Regions from separate parts of the Cytobacillus sp. GQ23 genome, predicted to be linked through region 2. Evidence: riboswitches for the same ligand, from Rfam matches in the RefSeq annotation. Region 2 holds a riboswitch; each other region holds the start of a gene.

The links. Region 2 has a riboswitch for thiamine pyrophosphate ahead of thiW (energy coupling factor transporter S component ThiW). Riboswitches for the same ligand answer to the same signal wherever they lie in the genome.
Region 1: linked by a shared signal. The riboswitch ahead of thiT (energy-coupled thiamine transporter ThiT) and the one ahead of thiW (energy coupling factor transporter S component ThiW) in region 2 are both predicted to bind thiamine pyrophosphate.
Region 3: linked by a shared signal. The riboswitch ahead of AC6CHU_RS23260 (thiamine phosphate synthase) and the one ahead of thiW (energy coupling factor transporter S component ThiW) in region 2 are both predicted to bind thiamine pyrophosphate.
Region 4: linked by a shared signal. The riboswitch ahead of thiM (hydroxyethylthiazole kinase) and the one ahead of thiW (energy coupling factor transporter S component ThiW) in region 2 are both predicted to bind thiamine pyrophosphate.

Annotation. Positions count from the first base shown of each region.
Region 1 covers NZ_JCAXER010000024.1:69,819-74,031, reverse strand. Annotated here, with positions in the region: gene AC6CHU_RS19245 (AAA family ATPase) at 1-138, opposite strand, end outside; gene AC6CHU_RS19240 (MATE family efflux transporter) at 428-1,768, shown strand; TPP riboswitch at 1,821-1,923, shown strand; gene thiT (energy-coupled thiamine transporter ThiT) at 1,989-2,588, shown strand; gene AC6CHU_RS19230 (nucleotidyltransferase domain-containing protein) at 2,768-3,142, shown strand; gene AC6CHU_RS19225 (nucleotidyltransferase) at 3,139-3,480, shown strand; gene AC6CHU_RS19220 (hypothetical protein) at 3,602-3,871, shown strand; gene AC6CHU_RS19215 (hypothetical protein) at 3,994-4,213, shown strand, end outside.
Region 2 covers NZ_JCAXER010000013.1:91,838-96,050, reverse strand. Annotated here, with positions in the region: gene AC6CHU_RS12645 (gas vesicle protein GvpP) at 1-216, opposite strand, end outside; gene gvpA (gas vesicle structural protein GvpA) at 258-518, opposite strand; gene tenA (thiaminase II) at 875-1,564, opposite strand; TPP riboswitch at 1,623-1,725, opposite strand; gene thiW (energy coupling factor transporter S component ThiW) at 1,876-2,367, opposite strand; TPP riboswitch at 2,481-2,596, opposite strand; gene AC6CHU_RS12625 (alpha-hydroxy-acid oxidizing protein) at 2,824-3,942, opposite strand; gene AC6CHU_RS12620 (PaaI family thioesterase) at 4,117-4,213, shown strand, end outside.
Region 3 covers NZ_JCAXER010000037.1:11,228-15,440, forward strand. Annotated here, with positions in the region: gene AC6CHU_RS23250 (hypothetical protein) at 1-54, shown strand, start outside; TPP riboswitch at 265-379, shown strand; gene thiC (phosphomethylpyrimidine synthase ThiC) at 506-2,290, shown strand; TPP riboswitch at 2,313-2,423, shown strand; gene AC6CHU_RS23260 (thiamine phosphate synthase) at 2,509-3,117, shown strand; gene thiO (glycine oxidase ThiO) at 3,117-4,213, shown strand, end outside.
Region 4 covers NZ_JCAXER010000028.1:44,962-49,174, forward strand. Annotated here, with positions in the region: gene AC6CHU_RS20695 (CBO0543 family protein) at 155-670, opposite strand; gene AC6CHU_RS20700 (Cof-type HAD-IIB family hydrolase) at 814-1,563, shown strand; gene AC6CHU_RS20705 (OsmC family protein) at 1,581-2,051, opposite strand; TPP riboswitch at 2,166-2,278, shown strand; gene thiM (hydroxyethylthiazole kinase) at 2,385-3,197, shown strand; gene thiD (bifunctional hydroxymethylpyrimidine kinase/phosphomethylpyrimidine kinase) at 3,210-4,037, shown strand; gene thiE (thiamine phosphate synthase) at 4,021-4,213, shown strand, end outside.

The DNA.
Region 1 (4,213 bases), on a different contig from region 2:
AATTTTTTCCACAGAAGAAAACGGGACTGTCACATCCTTATTTCCTGCTTGTACGGTCCAAATAACCGCCGCCAAAATCACCGTGACTACCAATGCAATAGTTATAATCGTCGAAGGCTTCTTTAAAAGTGATTTCAACCAATTCCCTCCTCATTGAACATACCTACATTATAAGAAATTAAAATTGTTAATAAAAGGGTTTAACTCTTTTTAAACATTGTAAATTATGGAAAAATAATATCCTTTATTAGAAAGTGTGCTACAACAGCGTTCAAAGGGTTAATAAATGTGAAAGATATGTGACAGGGGGGAAGTCTAGTACAAACCATTTTATTGGAAACTGAATGTGAAATAGTGAATAATAAAAGCGGATAAGCGATTTCTGTTGATAAAAATATTGAAATATATAGGGGAAAAAGGTGTTAAAATGGCTCAGCAGGACTTTACAAAAGGAAATATTTTTAAACAGCTCTTGTTGTTCTCAACTCCCATAATGCTCACTAATCTCCTGCAGGTTTCCTATCAATTTATTGATAGTCTGTGGGTTGGGAATCTGCTGGGAGCTGATGCATTGGGGGCTGTTGCAATTTCAGGCACTGTAATCTTTACAGTACTTTCATTTATCATTGGAATAAACAATGCGGCATTAACGATTCTATCCCAGCAAAAAGGCGGAGATCAGGCAGAGGGGCTTAAGCGTTATTTAAATGCCTTTACCGTCATACAGACCATTTTGTCGGTTGTTCTTGGAATAGCCGGATTCCTGCTTGCGGAAAGAATTCTGGCCTTCATGGGCACACCTGCCGTAATGGCCGGAGAGGCTGCATCGTATTTGCAGATTAACTTCATTGGTATTTTGTTTTTATTCGGGTATAACTTTATAGGAACTGTACTAAGAGCACTCGGAGACAGCAAAAGCCCCCTGTACTTTGTGCTGATAGCTGTCGTGTTAAATGCAATTCTCGATCCTCTTTTTATATCAGTATTTCAGCTTGGCATTGATGGGGCCGCCTATGCAACCATCCTTTCACAGGGAGTCGCCTTTATGATCGGCATGATATTCATACTCCGCAAAAAGCTGGCGCCTTTTACAATTCCATCTTGGCCTTACAAAGAGGAGGCCGTGCTGATCTTCAAGCTTGGCATTCCTTCAGGACTCCAAATGACTGTCATATCGGCTGGCGTTATGGCTATTATGTCTGTCGTTACTTCTTTTGGGAGTGACGTCGTTGCAGGGTTTGGTGCAGCACAGCGGATCGACAGTATCATAATGCTTCCTGCCATGGCATTGGGGACTGCAGTCAATAGTATGGCTGGTCAAAATATAGGAGGAAATCGATGGGAACGGGTACATCAAATAGCGTTGTACGGAGTCCTCTACAATCTTGCCATCATGTTTATCATTGCTTTGGGGACGTTCCTATTTGCAGAGTATGGGGTGCACCTGTTTATACAGGATAAAGAATCAGTACACTATGGCACTGAATATTTGAAAATCATTGCTTTTTTCTATCCTCTCCTGGGCATTAATTTTGTATTGAATGGTGTGGTAAGAGCCTCAGGCGCCATGTTTCAAGTTCTTATCCTCAATATCATTTCATTCTGGATCCTCCGATATCCTTTAACTTATCTATTTTCAAAGTATATAGGGGATAAGGGAATTGCAGCAGGAATGGGGATCAGTTTTGGCATTAGCAGTGTTATTGCCTTTATGTATTATCGAAAAGGCAAGTGGGATAAACAAAATATTTTTGGAGAGGAGGAGTAATTTCTTTTCACCATTAATTCTTTCATATATACTAAAAGCGAATAATTCAATAACGTGCCACAAGGGGAGCATATCGCTGAGAGTGAACAGCCCGCTGTTCTGACCCTTTGAACCTGTTAGTTAATGCTAGCGCAGGAATGTGGAATAAAAGGCAGTTGCACTATTCTGTCTGCTTATTCTCCCTTGGGGTATCGTCTCGAGACTAAAGGGGGATTTTTTTATGAAGAAATTAAGCTTAATCGCAATGATAGAGGCTTCATTTTTTGCAGCATTCGCTATCATTCTTGATCTTCTGCCATCCATCAAGCTGTCGCCATCCATTTCTATATCTGTGGCGATGATTCCGATTTTTATTCTGGCCTTTAGAAGAGGATTTAAAGTCAGCTTTATTGCAGGACTCTTATGGGGGATACTGCAGATCGCCATGGGAGATGCCTGGATTGCCACTCCGCTTCAGGCATTTATTGAGTATTTTGTTGCATTTGCTTGTATCGGTTTTGCCGGCTTGTTTTATCGTGTTATTCAAAATCAGCTGCGCACCGGCAGCAGGAAGAAAGCGCTTGGCTGGGTAGTCGTGGCAGTATTTATCGGAAGCTTCGCCCGGTATTTCTGGCATTTTATAGCAGGTGTTCTTTTCTTCGGAAGCTATGCGCCAAAAGGGATGTCGCCGGTTCTTTTTTCCTTCCTGGCTAACGGGGCTACCATGCTTGGAGCGGCCATTCTCTGCTCAATCGCGGCCGTGTTCATTATTTCGTCGGCACCAAGATTAATTATTCAAAAATCGGATGAAGGCCTTCAATCTCACAAAAGTGCCTCCTGATAACTCCTTTGATATATTTCCACGAATTCGATAAGAGCTTTATTCAGCAGACTAATTTACATAGTGATTGGTCTGCTTTTTTATTGTCAAATGGATTAAACTTTCCAATTCAAGATATTTGGAAAATTCATGTAATATTATAGTTTGTGAGTGAGATTCTTTATAAGGGAGTAAATAAAATGAAAAAAAGACCTGAACCAATAGAAGCTGCCGTCCAATTTGTTGAAAGACATTTTCCAAATTGTCAGGGAGCTTTATTGGCTGGGAGTGTTGTTCGTGGACAAGCAACTGAAACATCTGATTTAGATCTTGTCATTTTTGATGATAATTTAGTTTCTTCTTATCGTGAATCGGTCATTGAGTTTGGCTGGAATATTGAACTATTTGTACATAATTTAACGTCTTATCGTTTCTTTTTTGAAAGTGATTGTAAAGAAGCAAAACCTTCTATGCCAAGAATGGTTAGTGAAGGGAAGATACTAAAAGATACAGGTCTTATAGCAGGCATAAAGAAAGAAGCGAAAGAACTGCTGGAACAAGGACCAAAAGCATGATCAAAAAAACCATCGATTTGAAGAGATATTTCATCACAGATGCACTAGATGATTTAATCGGATGCCAAAACAGAGGAGAAGGAATTTTTATTGCAAGTAAACTCGGGGAGTTAGTGGGTGAGTTCATACTTCGCAGTAATCGTAAATGGATTGGATCATCTAAATGGCTTGTTCGTTCATTAGTTCACCACGACAAAGAACTTGCAGACGAATTCGTTGAAGCATTTGATTCGTTTTATAAAACAAATAACATTGAAAAGATAGTTATCCTGATTGATAAAGTGCTTGAACCCTTTGGCGGGAGGCTATTTGAAGGGTTTACTTTAGGTAAAAAGTAAATCTGATTACTATGCTGCAGAATATAATTATAATTAAATGATATTTCCAAAGTTTTTTTGATATATTAGGAAATTGCTTCTGAATAATGGGTATATTACTCAAAAAAGGGGAGTGAAGACCTTGTCCAATACTTTGCAGGGAAATATCATAACTGGCGTATTTGATGCGGAAACCAGTGCTTTTGAGATTCAAAAAGTAAAAAGCTTCAATACCCAGTCGGTCCTCAACAAACATCAATGTGAAACTCTGTATAATTATCTTACCCTTCATGAAGAAGATGAGGGAGGGCAAATAATTACACTTTACGATCAAATGCCGCTTATGCTGACCCGTCAGGAAATTTGCAGTCTAAAGGAAGATTTGGAGAACATTAAAAACCTATATCAGTAGAAAAACGCTCTGCAGCCTATGCAGGGCGTTTTTTATTGAAAAATAATTTTGACAAATTCGTGACAAAAAGTTTGACAAATTTGTGAACATAGTTAGAATATTAAATAAAAGGGGATGAAAATATGACAATTCAACAGCAGCGCGTTTTGCATTTTTTCCGAAATAGTACAGCAGCAGGTATTGTAATAGGATTTATTGTTTTTATTTCAAGCTTTTTTGTAAGCGGTATCACTGGTGAGTATGTATTATCCATCGGTTTAAGTATTATGGTTTCGTCTATGCTGCTGTTCGGATTCGGGTTTTTTATCAATGTGATGGAAGAAATGACAAAGGGAAGCAAGG
Region 2 (4,213 bases):
ATTCGCAAGCAACCCTATTCCTGCTCCTACAACCCCGCCCACAATAGCCAGATTCATAGAAAAGTTAGAGCCTTCCTTCTTTTCTTTCAATTCATTGCCGTTTTCGGCTTGCTCATTTTCTTCGCTGCACTGATTTACTTCCTGATTTTGTGTTGCTTCACTGCTCTGATTATTAATTTCATTTCCTGTCTGATTGTTTGCTTCTTGATTTTCCATGTTTACTGCCTCATTTCTTTTTAATGTTTAATTTTTTTTCTCTATACGCTAAATTGCGGTTTCTGATTTTGTCCTCTATCCATAAGGCCATCCTCTTGCACTTCATCTGTTAATAAACCAACCGCTTCAGCATAGCGCAGCCACGTATCCACACTGGCAATGACCACTCGCGCTTCAACTGTCAGAATTTCGATCCCGACAAGAGAAACTCTCACAAATGCATCAATCACAATTCCTTTGTCTAAGATCCTGTCTATAACTTCTGCAAGGCTGGAGCTATCCGTACTTTTTTGAACACTCATATTTCCATCTCCTTTCGGCTTTTGCATAGCGGGACGATGTACGAGTAAATTTAGGGTTTAAGTTATAAATACCTTCAGGCCAGAAGGTTAAAACGGGGCATAAATTACCATTCCCAATCTTTTCTTGAAATTTTTCATCACTTCGCTTTCCAGTAATATTAGAAAGTGATTAAACATCCGTTTCTGAGTATCAACCGTTTGATTATTACAATTTCATTACATTCGTTTAGAGCCACTCTTTGAGCATTTTTAAACGTTTTTTATAACAAAAAAGAGGCGCACTATTTAGTGCACCCCCTACTATGAATTTTAATTTTCGAAACACCTGCAGTAAGAGCTTCAGGCAAATAATGGTTTTATGAAGTTGCTGCCGGAATGCCTGCCGGCCACTTTTCACAGGTATAAGCCATCTCCCAGAAACCAAGCTCCAGCTGGCAGCTTTTCCGGAAAGCATCCTTCATCCGCTGTCTTTCTTCCGGTGATGCCCCTTCAGCAAGCTCATCCAAACGGTTTCTCATATTCATGGTCACCGCTTCGACTCTTAGATTTGCATAAAATGAGATCCATGGATAAAACGGATGGTTCTCATCTGGCTCATATTGCTTCATGAGCTCAAGCCCAATCTCCCAATATGTCCATGGACAAGGCAATAATGCAGCGAGGATTTCACCCATTCCGCCTGTGTGGGCATGATACATCATATGTTTTACATAATGATCAGCTGTCGGAGGGAGCGGATACCCCTGCAATGCTTCATAATCTACCCCAATCTGCTGGCAGAAATTATGATGAGGATGCACTTCGCTGTTCAATACAAATTCTATCTGCTGATTAAAATAAGCAATATCCTTGCGCTCCGCAGATTTTGAAATGGCAATCCCATAAATATGCATGAATGCATTCAAATACTCAAAGTCCGCTTTAATGTAATGAGCAAGCGCCTCTTTCGGCACATCTCCTCTCCCAATGCCCTGGACAAATGGGTGCTCAAATATCATCTGAAATAAATCTTCATTTTCTTTGCGCAAAATCTCTGAAAAAGTCATAAAAAATAGCCTCCTATTAAACTCAGAAGCTGCCGGGGAAAAAGCATGAGGATTTAGATTGAGGTCCTCACTGCTTCCCTGCGCTGGCATTATCCAGATCAGGTTCCAAGGGACAAAGGAAAAAGCTCCTTATCTCAGCCGTAGCGCCCCTAGCAGTTTTCTAACGTTTTTAATTGTTTTTTACCTAGCTTGAAGTTTTCCTCTCATAACTTTGGGATATCGCTATAAATCCGTGAAAAATGCTCATAAAGTCAGGTTATTCTTCTGGAATTCCTCGTCCTGAGCATACCCAACCGCATTCCATCCCAAAATCATCCCATTGCTCGAATCAGATTTTTCTCTTTAACCTTCGCCAATACCATCCAGCCTATCGCCGCACCGGCAATGCTGCTGATCAGAAACGGCGGCATGAAGAAGAATGCACCAGCTGAACTGCCCATGAGAAGCTTTGCGTACGGAACGGCAAACAATGCACCAATTATGCCGGTGCCCACTACCTCTCCAATGGCAGCCCATATTTTCCGTCTGAATTTCAAATAAAGAACACCAGCCAAAAACGCACCGATCATTCCGCCTGGGAACGCAAGCAGCGTCCCGAATCCAAGCAAATTACGCAGCAATGCAATCATAAAAGCGACAGCTGCTGCCGGCAGGGGACCAAGTGTCACCGCTGCCAATACATTTACCGCATGCTGGACCGGATAGGCCTTAGCTGCTCCTGCGGGAAACCAGAGCAAATGGGATCCGAGTGTCCCTATTGCTACAAATAAAGCCATCGCAGTTAACAATCGGGTTTTGTTCATCTATACCTCCTTTCTAAAAGGGCAGCCTGATTGCTTATCAGGATGAGAAGTATGTATACAAAAAAGCCAGATCCCGACAAGGACCTGGCTTGGTTAAAGTAAATGAATCGACATATAGTCAAATCCTACTTCCCTCCGCTGGCATTAACCAGATCAGGTCCATAAGAGTCGGAAAGCTATACGCGCTTTCCTCTCAGCCCACGCATTCGGGGCACCCCTAGTAGTTACATAGATATTTAATTTGATAAGCTACTTCAAGCTTATCAAATTATTCCGTCAATGTCATCAATCTTTTCGCTTATATACTTTTCTTGATGGATTGAATTAAGCGCTCATCATTTTCTGCTGCGGAGCTTTGAACAGATTCGTCATTAATTAGCGCAATAGGCTTGTCCGTTTTCATTTTGGCTCTTTTTCATAGACTATAATTTTTCATGGCAGGAAGTTTGATAACACTTAATACTTCATTCGAATTAGCTGCAGACCGGCAATATCCTTTAAGCTCCCTACCCCTGCCAGGGAAAGCGACACTTTTGTTTCTTCTATAAAGTTGGCAAGTACTTTTTCAACTCCAGCCTGCCCGCCAATGGCCAGGCCATACACATACGGCCTCCCCAGGCAAACGGCGTCGGCTCCCAGCGCCAGAGCTTTAACCACATCTGAACCTCGTCGAATGCCGCTGTCAAACAAAACCGGGATCCGCCCTTTAACTTCCTTCGCAATCGGTCCGAGCGCATCAATCGCCGCAATCACTCCATCAAGCTGTCTGCCGCCATGATTGGAGACAATGATTCCATCTATCCCTCTTTCAACGGCCAGCCCGGCATCTTCAGGGTGGAGAATGCCCTTTAATAAAATGGGCAGGCTTGTTTTCTCCTTTAATCTCGCAATATGCTCCCAGCTTAATGTTGGATGATGAATATTATTAAGGATTCCCTGTACGATATCGCCATCCTGGAGAGAGGCCATAAAGACTGGATCACTTTCATAATTAGCTTTTCCATAGCCAAGCTTTAAGGGGGAAAAGTTATTTCTTAGATCAGCCTCCCTCCATCCCATCATCACCGTATCAACCGTTAACACAATGGCCTCATACCCCGCTTCCTCCGCGCGCCGGACCATGCTGAACGATGCTTCTTCATAATTGGACCAATATAGCTGGAACCATTTGGGACTCGTGCCTGTGGTGCTGGCTATTTCTTCAATGGAATAACTGGAAACTGTGCTCTGGATAAATGGAATGCCAAATGAAGCTGCTGCACGTGCAGATGCCATTTCTCCCTCATTATGTTCAAGCCGCTGCATTCCAATCGGAGCAAGGAAAATAGGATAAGGATATGTTTTTCCAAATATGTTCACACTTATATCCGGCATGGAAACATCCTTCAGCATTCTCGGCACAATTGAGTATTTTGCAAAGGAGTCGATATTCTTTCTAAGCGTTTCTTCCCCGCCGGCTCCTGATTGAACATAGCCAAAACCGTCTGCTCCCATCACTTTCTCCGCTTCCTTTTCAAGCTCCTTAAATGAAATAGGAAAGTTTTCAGCGAAACTAATATTCTCTACTTTTGCCATTTTCCCGCCCGCCTTTTTTTGAATTTATTGAAAATAATATCATTTTTATGGATTATTTGAAACCATGTAATAATTTTGGAGTCTCTCCCTGGCAAAAAAAGAGTCTCAATAAGCAGGGATTTCACAAAGAATCGGGAATAACCATCTTAACTAAATGAAATTGGAGTGTACCAAATGTTAATCAAGCAGCCTTTTGATGAGTTTCTGAAATTCCATTACGAAAGAGTCAGTAAAAGTAATATGAAAGTCACTTTGCCAGTCCAGCCGCTCT
Region 3 (4,213 bases), on a different contig from region 2:
CCACAGGGTGAAGAGAATCTGGATATGAACGAAGGGGGTTCAGAAGAGAATTAAATGATGCTGCACATCTTAAATTTATGGAAAAACGTCTGCTTATGTCAGGCGTTTTTATGTTTTTTTTAGAATTTGAATGTCTAATCAGAAATGCCGCAGGGCATTTAGGAGAAGGATCCATGCGTGAAAAGGTGAAAGCTTTTTGATTCACGTTTGCAGAAATACCTTTTATTTGTTTTCTGAATTATGTATACTAAAGTAGAATTAAATAGTAATAACTAGGGGTGCCCAATAGCTTGGGCTGAGAGAGAAACGCGCTAAAGTTTCTTGACTCTTTGGACCTGATCTGGATTATACCAGCGTGGGGAAGTTAGAATGTGCAAAAGTTTCTTTGTGCAAAGACATCTGCGGTTAAGCCGGTCCATCATTATGTGGACCGGCTTTTTTACATATCCGGCACTTCCCGGTTCCAGGTCTCGTCCCTATATTTTTGAATAAGGGAGAGATAACAATGACTGCAAGTTCATTAAATCATGAAAGTATTTCTATTATGTCGAGCTTTACTGGCAGCAGGAAAATCTATGTGGAAGGATCGAGACCTGACATAAAGGTTCCGATGCGTGAGATAGAATTAAGTCCCACCACCGGAAGTTTTGGTCAGCAAGTAAATGAGCCGGTTCGCGTCTATGATACGAGCGGCCCTTATACAGACCCTCAGCATACGGCAAATCTAAAAAAAGGGCTTCCTCCTATAAGAAGCCGGTGGATTCAAGAACGCGAAGATGTAGAAGAATATGATGGGCGGAAAATAAAGCCCGAGGACAACGGCTACCTTAATGAAGATGATCCGCGTGCTAATCATAAACTTTTTCCATGTCTATCCCGCAAGCCACTGAAAGCAATAAAAGGGAAAAATGTCACCCAGCTTCACTATGCAAAAAAAGGGATCATAACACCGGAGATGGAGTTTATAGCTATTCGGGAAAATATGGAACCGGAATTTGTTCGGTCCGAAGTAGCGAGAGGACGTGCCATTATTCCTTCTAATATCAATCATCCTGAGACAGAGCCAATGATAATCGGACGGAATTTCCATGTGAAGATTAATGCGAACATTGGAAACTCAGCAGTCTCATCTTCTATTGAAGAAGAGGTTGAGAAGATGACATGGGCCACACGCTGGGGAGCAGATACAATTATGGATCTATCAACTGGCAAAAATATTCACACAACACGTGAATGGATTATCAGAAATTCTGCTGTTCCTGTTGGGACGGTGCCGATATATCAAGCTTTGGAGAAGGTGAATGGAATTGCTGAGGACCTCACATGGGAAGTGTATAGGGATACGTTAATCGAACAGGCAGAGCAGGGTGTTGATTATTTTACAATACATGCAGGTGTCCTTTTGCGTTATGTACCGCTTACTGCCAAAAGGCTGACTGGAATTGTGTCCAGAGGCGGGTCCATCATGGCCCAATGGTGTCTGCACCATCATAAAGAGAACTTTTTATATACACACTTTGAAGAAATCTGCGAAATCATGAAAGCTTATGATGTGGCCTTCTCCTTAGGGGATGGACTCCGGCCGGGATCGATTGCAGATGCAAATGACGAGGCTCAGTTTGCGGAGCTCGAAACACTTGGTGAGCTGACGAAAATTGCCTGGGATCACGATGTGCAGGTAATGGTCGAGGGACCCGGCCATGTTCCCATGCATTTAATCAAGGAGAATATGGATAAGCAATTGGAAATCTGTAAAGAAGCACCATTCTACACGCTTGGGCCTCTTACGACAGATATAGCTCCGGGCTATGATCATATTACCTCTGCCATCGGGGCTGCCATGATAGGCTGGTATGGAACAGCGATGCTTTGCTATGTCACCCCTAAAGAACATTTGGGTTTGCCAAATAGAGACGATGTGCGTGAAGGCGTCATTACGTATAAAATTGCCGCTCATGCAGCAGATTTGGCAAAGGGGCATCCTGGTGCGCAAAAAAGGGACGATGCCCTGTCAAAAGCCCGTTTTGAATTCCGCTGGAGAGATCAATTCAACCTCTCATTGGATCCTGAGCGGGCATTGGAATTCCATGATGAAACCCTTCCGGCTGAAGGGGCAAAAACCGCTCATTTCTGCTCCATGTGCGGGCCAAAATTCTGCAGCATGAGAATTTCGCAGGATATCCGGAATTATGCAAAAGAGCATCAGATTGGAACCAGCGAATCGATACAGAAGGGCATGGAAGAAAAAGCTGAGGAATTTAATAAGGCCGGTGGAAACATTTATCAGTAGTCTTTTTATAGTTTAATAGAATGATATCCGCTGGGGGTGCCTGTTTGAAGGCTGAGATTAAAGCAAAGGCTTTAAGACCCTTGGAACCTGATCTGGCTAAAATACCAGCGTAGGGAAGTGGAGGATCGGGTCTGAATTCTATGGCTCATACCCCCGCTTTCTATTTAGAAGGTGGTTTTTTATTGCAAAAAAATCTAAAAAACTTAGGGGCGACTGCTATGAAAAAACAGCTGCATGTTATATCTGATGGAAAGCTATCTCCAGTGGCCTTCGCTGAAATGGCAGTTGAACTTGAACCCTTTACGGATCGCTTTCATTTAAGGGAAAAACATCGAACATCAAGGGAGTTATATGAAGCAGCAGAGCACCTTCTTAAAAAGGGTATTCCAGTTAGAAAAATCATTATAAATGATCGCGCCGATGTTGCCTGGGCGTTTAAAGCGGGTGTGCATCTTGCTTATCACAGTCTGCCGGCTGATATTGTAAAAATGCGTTTTCCGGATGTACCTGTCGGCTGTTCTGTACATTCACTTGAGGCTGCTGAAGAGGCTGCCAAACAGGGGGCTGATTATCTCCTGTATGGGCATATATTCGAAACAGACTCCAAGAAGGGAATCCCGCCAAGGGGCACGGGGTCTTTGGAGGCTCTAAAAAAGGCAGTAGACATTCCGGTATTGGCAATTGGAGGCATTAAACCAGAGAACGTACTTGAAGTCCTGGAGGCAGGGGCAGATGGCATTGCTGTCATGTCAGGGATATTGCAGGCAAAGGAGCCTGCGGAGGCAGCAAAGCTCTTTTCAAAAATGTTAAATGAGGAGGGGATATGATGAGGAAAAGGTTTGACGCCGTTATAATCGGCGGAGGCATTAATGGCAGCTCCATTGCTTTTCAACTGGCAAAAAGAGGGTATAAAGTGGCTGTTTTGGATAAGGGAAAAATAGCTGGTAAGGCTTCCGGGGCGGCTGCTGGAATTTTAGGAGCGCAAACGGAACTGACCGAAGACGGCCCGCTGTTCCAGCTCGCATGCAAAAGCCGCTCCATGTACCGGACCCTGATTCCTGAACTGGAAGAGTTATCACAAGTGCATATCGGCTATCAAAATAAGGGTGTATATAGAGTGGCAGATAATATTGCAGAGGAGATGAGTTTAAAAAGATTAGTAGAAAGCCAGCAAAAAGCGGGAGAGGATGCCGAATGGTTTTCCATTGATGACCTGATTAAACGTGAACCATTCGTATCAGCCAAATTAAGGGGTGCGATGTATATACCGAATGATGGACAGGTACAGGCATATGAATTATCCCTTGCCTTTGCAAAAGCTTCAATGACCCTCGGCGCAGAAATTTTTGAGTATACACAGGTAACAGATTTTATTTTAAAAGGTGAAAGGGTGTATGGGGTTAGAACCAGCCAGGGAGAATTTCTGGCTGATTCCGTTATCGTTGCTTCCGGTGCCTGGAGCAGGGAGATTCTTGAAAGAACGGGCCTTGTGCTGCCCATTATTCCGGTTAAAGGCGAGTGCTTCTCGGTCAAGGCTGATAAAACGCTTGTACAAGGGACGATCTTTTCACACGGATGTTATATCGTTCCCAAGCAATCCGGAAGGCTGGTAGTTGGGGCAACGGTTAAAGCAAACTCATTTGATGAAAAGGTGACCGTTGAGGGTATTTCCCAGCTGATGGAAAAGGCTCAAAACCTGGTGCCGGATATCGCGAATGCAGAATGGGAACGAGCCTGGACAGGAATTCGCCCGCAATCGGCTGATGGGCAGCCTTTTTTGGGACAACATCCAGTCATTGATGGGTTATATATTGCAGCGGGGCATTTCCGCAATGGGATCCTCCTCGCTCCGGCAACAGGAGAGCTGATGGCAGACATCCTCGAAGGCAGGACGGAGAAGCCTAACCCGTTTGAGCTGTCCCG
Region 4 (4,213 bases), on a different contig from region 2:
AACCATTTGGTCTGCGCTAAATTATTTATTTGTTTTTTTCCTAATTAAATAAAACCACATCGATGCATAGGTTGCGAACAGAAGGAGCAAAAATAAGAAAACAGACAAATCGTTCTGAATAATCATTCCAGTACACCTCGCTTTATGTATGCATTTATTTTAGGCTGTCCAATGGAACAGGGAATAATAAATAGAATACCACCGCAGCAGGCAGGGAAATCAGCATGGCAACCGCCGGTCTTCGATAGTGGATTCGCAATACAGCAAATAAAGCGATATTCAGACAAATATTATGCCAGCTGTTCCAGCCGTTATCGTACACATACATTCCTTTGTGGGCAAACAGTGATTGAATAATCGTAAAAAAGCCAATCCATACAGCAGAGTATATGTATCCCTGTTTTTTATATTCAGGGTAGCGCTGCAGATAAATGATCAGAGCCATAGGTGTAATAAAAAAAGTGAAGGCTAAGTTAATAATTGAATGATTCAGCCATTCCGCCGTAATGCCTCTAAAAGCCCATAGTGTATGATTAAAATAGAGCATATTGTAGGTCAGGTTGATTGCAATAAAAAATAAAACAGTCGGATATTGCTTTCTCCACTGCGACCAGTCAATAAAGCGGTAAGCGAACAAAATCCATACGATCATCACAAGTGCGAGATACATAGTAACATCACCTTTAATATTTAATACATACAGGTATTTCCATTTTCCTTAAAAGTATTCATCTGGAATGCGCCTTCTTTGAAGGAAAGCCGGCTTACCTATATAATGGCTTTATTGTGTTAATAGAAGAAAGGAAGAGGATTATGAAAGATTCTAAAATTCCACCGCAAATTAAATTAATCGCCCTTGATATGGATGGAACATTACTGAATTCCAAAGGAGAAATTCCTGAAGAGAACCGTGCAGCTATAAAAGAGGCAAAGGAGAAAGGCATCGAAGTTATTTTGAGCACTGGCAGATCCAGATTAACGGCAGGCGATCATGCTGATTCTCTTGAATTAAATTCTTATTTGATCACGGTAAATGGCAGCGAAATATTTGGACCTGATGGTGAATCCATTTTAAGAGCTCCAGTGGATTCTAAAGTAATGGAATGGATGTGGAATCTGTCTCAGACACACAAGACCAATTTCTGGGCAACTAGCTGTGAACGGGTGTGGATGAACGAAATGCCGGAAAATATCCATGACCATGAATGGCTTAAATTTGGGTTTGATATTTCAGATGATGCGATCAGGGAACTGATCCATAAGGAACTTCGATCAAAGGGCGATCTCGAAATTACCAACTCAAGCTTAACCAATATTGAAGTCAATGCTTTAGGCATCAACAAAGCCATAGGAATCCTCAAAGTAACCGAACTCCTTGGTATTTCAATGGAAAATGTAATGGCCATGGGAGACAGCTTGAACGATATTGCCATGATTGAGGAATCAGGCTGGGGAGTAGCGATGGGAAATGCACAGGACATTGTTAAAGAAACAGCCGATGCTGTAACAGGAACGAATGATGAAGCCGGCGTTGCACTGGCCATCCGTAAATGGGCTCTTTAATCTGAACGAAACACCGGCTATCCTGCCGGTGTTTCGTTTGTTTTTTTATTGCGGATGGTTTCCTGTACTTCGACTTCCACATTTCCTTTAATGGCCCTTGAGATCATACAGGATGCTTCCGCTTTTTGCGCCAGCTTCTTGGCAAGTGTATAGTCCTTTCCATCGGCGTCTGCCTTCAGCACGATAACTGGACGATGAATAATCTTTTTGTACGTAATCACACCTTTTGTGACATCCACAATTCCGACTGACTCCATCGTGAGGTCCTCTTTATCGAGCCGGCTGCGTTCCATCATGGCTGCAAGGGTAATAATATAACAAGCAGCCGCCGCCCCAAGCAGCATTTCATCCGGATTCGTTCCGATTCCGGGACCGTCCATTTCCGGTGGAATGGATACCTTTGTTCTCAGGCCGCCTGTTTCTATTTCCCCCACATCATTGCGAAGACCAGGCCAATGTGCTTTCAAGTGAAAATGGTGTTCAGCCATATCTGAATCCTCCAAGCTATGTATTCTTACTTACACCTTAAAGAGGAAGCGGCAGAATTGCAAGCTTTACAGATTTCACGATTCAGGCTAAGATAAAAACAGCCAACTTAATAGTTTTACTGCTAGGGGTGCCCGATGCTCGCGGGCTGAGAAAGAAACCGGACTGTTTTTTACCCTTCGGACCTGATCTGGATTATACCAGCGTAGGAAAGTAGTAATTGCGGAGAACCAAATGACTCTCTACAGATTATTCAGCCAGGTCCATATATGGGATCTGGCTTTTTGTGTTCCCTTAAGAAACTATTAAGCAGCATTTGCAGAGGAGGAATAGATGTGAACATTCAAGAAATTACCAGCCTATTGGAGAAAGTAAGAGAGATAAATCCATTAGTACATAATATCACCAATGTAGTAGTAACCAATTTCACTGCCAATGGCCTGCTGGCTATTGGAGCATCACCTGTCATGGCCTATGCGCATGAAGAGGCGGGTGATATGGCTAAAATCGCCGGGGCACTGGTTCTGAATATGGGAACACTGTCTGAAAAAGAAGTGAAAAGTATGCTTATCGCAGGAAAATCAGCCAATCAGCATGGGGTGCCGGTTATTTTTGATCCTGTTGGCGCCGGCGCCACTGCCTACCGCACAGAAACTGCCAATCGAATAATGAAAGAATTAGATATTAGCATCATAAGAGGCAATGCGGCAGAAATCGCCAATGCCGCAGGACAGCAATGGAATATTAAGGGCGTCGATGCAGGAGAAGCAGAAGGAAACACATTAGAGCTTGCCAAATCTGCAGCAAATAAACCTGGTTCAGTCACCGTCATAACAGGCAAACAGGACATTGTTACAGATGGACATACTACATTTACCATCCGCAATGGACATTCCCTATTAACGAAGGTAACGGGTGCCGGATGTCTTTTGACTTCTGTCGTAGGAGCTTTCGCAGCAGTTGAAAAAGATCCTGTAAAAGCGGCAGCTGCTGCTCTGGTCGTATATGGCTCTGCCGCCGAAATCGCAGCAGAAAATACAGATGGCAGGGGCCCGGGCACTTTCCAGATAGAGTTTTTGAACAGCTTATATAATATTTCAGCTGAAGATGTTGAAATGCGCGGTTCAATTGAAAAAACGGAAGGATAGGAGGCAATACATATGAAAGTGAACAAAGCATTAACTATAGCGGGATCAGACAGCGGAGGAGGTGCAGGTATTCAGGCAGACTTAAAAACCTTTCAGGAACTGGGTGTATTCGGCATGTCAGCTTTAACTGCCGTAACCGCCCAAAACACCAGAGGAGTACAGGGAGTTTTTCCAATGACCGCAGATGCGGTTGCATCCCAAATACAATCCATAGGAGAAGATTTAAGTCCGGATGCAGTCAAAACTGGAATGCTGTTCAGTGCTGAGATCATTGAAACTGTTTCAAAGGAGATGGCAAATTACGGCTGGAAAAATATCGTCATTGATCCTGTGATGATTGCTAAGGGCGGAGCAAGCCTTCTTCAGACTGAAGCTATTTTAGCAATGAAAAAGCATTTGATTCCGCTTTCCATGGTGATTACACCCAATATTCCAGAAGCAGAGGTATTAACGGATACTATCATTCGGTCTATGGATGATAAAAAGAAGGCTGCTTATGAATTGCACAGGCTTGGAGCAAGACATGTCATCATAAAGGGCGGCCATGAGGAGGGAAAAATGGCTGCGGATCTATTATTTGATGGAGAATGTTTTACCGAATTCAAGAGTAATAGAATCGAAACAGTGAACACGCACGGCACAGGCTGCACTTTTTCGGCTGCCATCACAGCTGGCCTCGCTGACGGCCTATCTGTACCCCTGGCTGCAGATCGCGCTAAGCAATTTATCCAGGCAGCAATTGAAAATGACTTAAAAATTGGCAGCGGCCATGGGCCAACCAATCATTGGGCCTTTAATGCCAAGAAAAAGGAGAGCCTCATACATGGAAGTCAATACTAAACAAATGAGAGACTGGCTAAAGGTATATTTCATCATGGGAAGCGTTAATTGCCATCAAGATCCTGAAGAAATTCTCCGATCAGCGATTCAAGGGGGCATCACCCTGTTTCAATTCCGTGAAAAAGGAGCAGGATGCCTGCATGGCAATGAGAAGGAACGCCTTGCAAAAAAGCTTC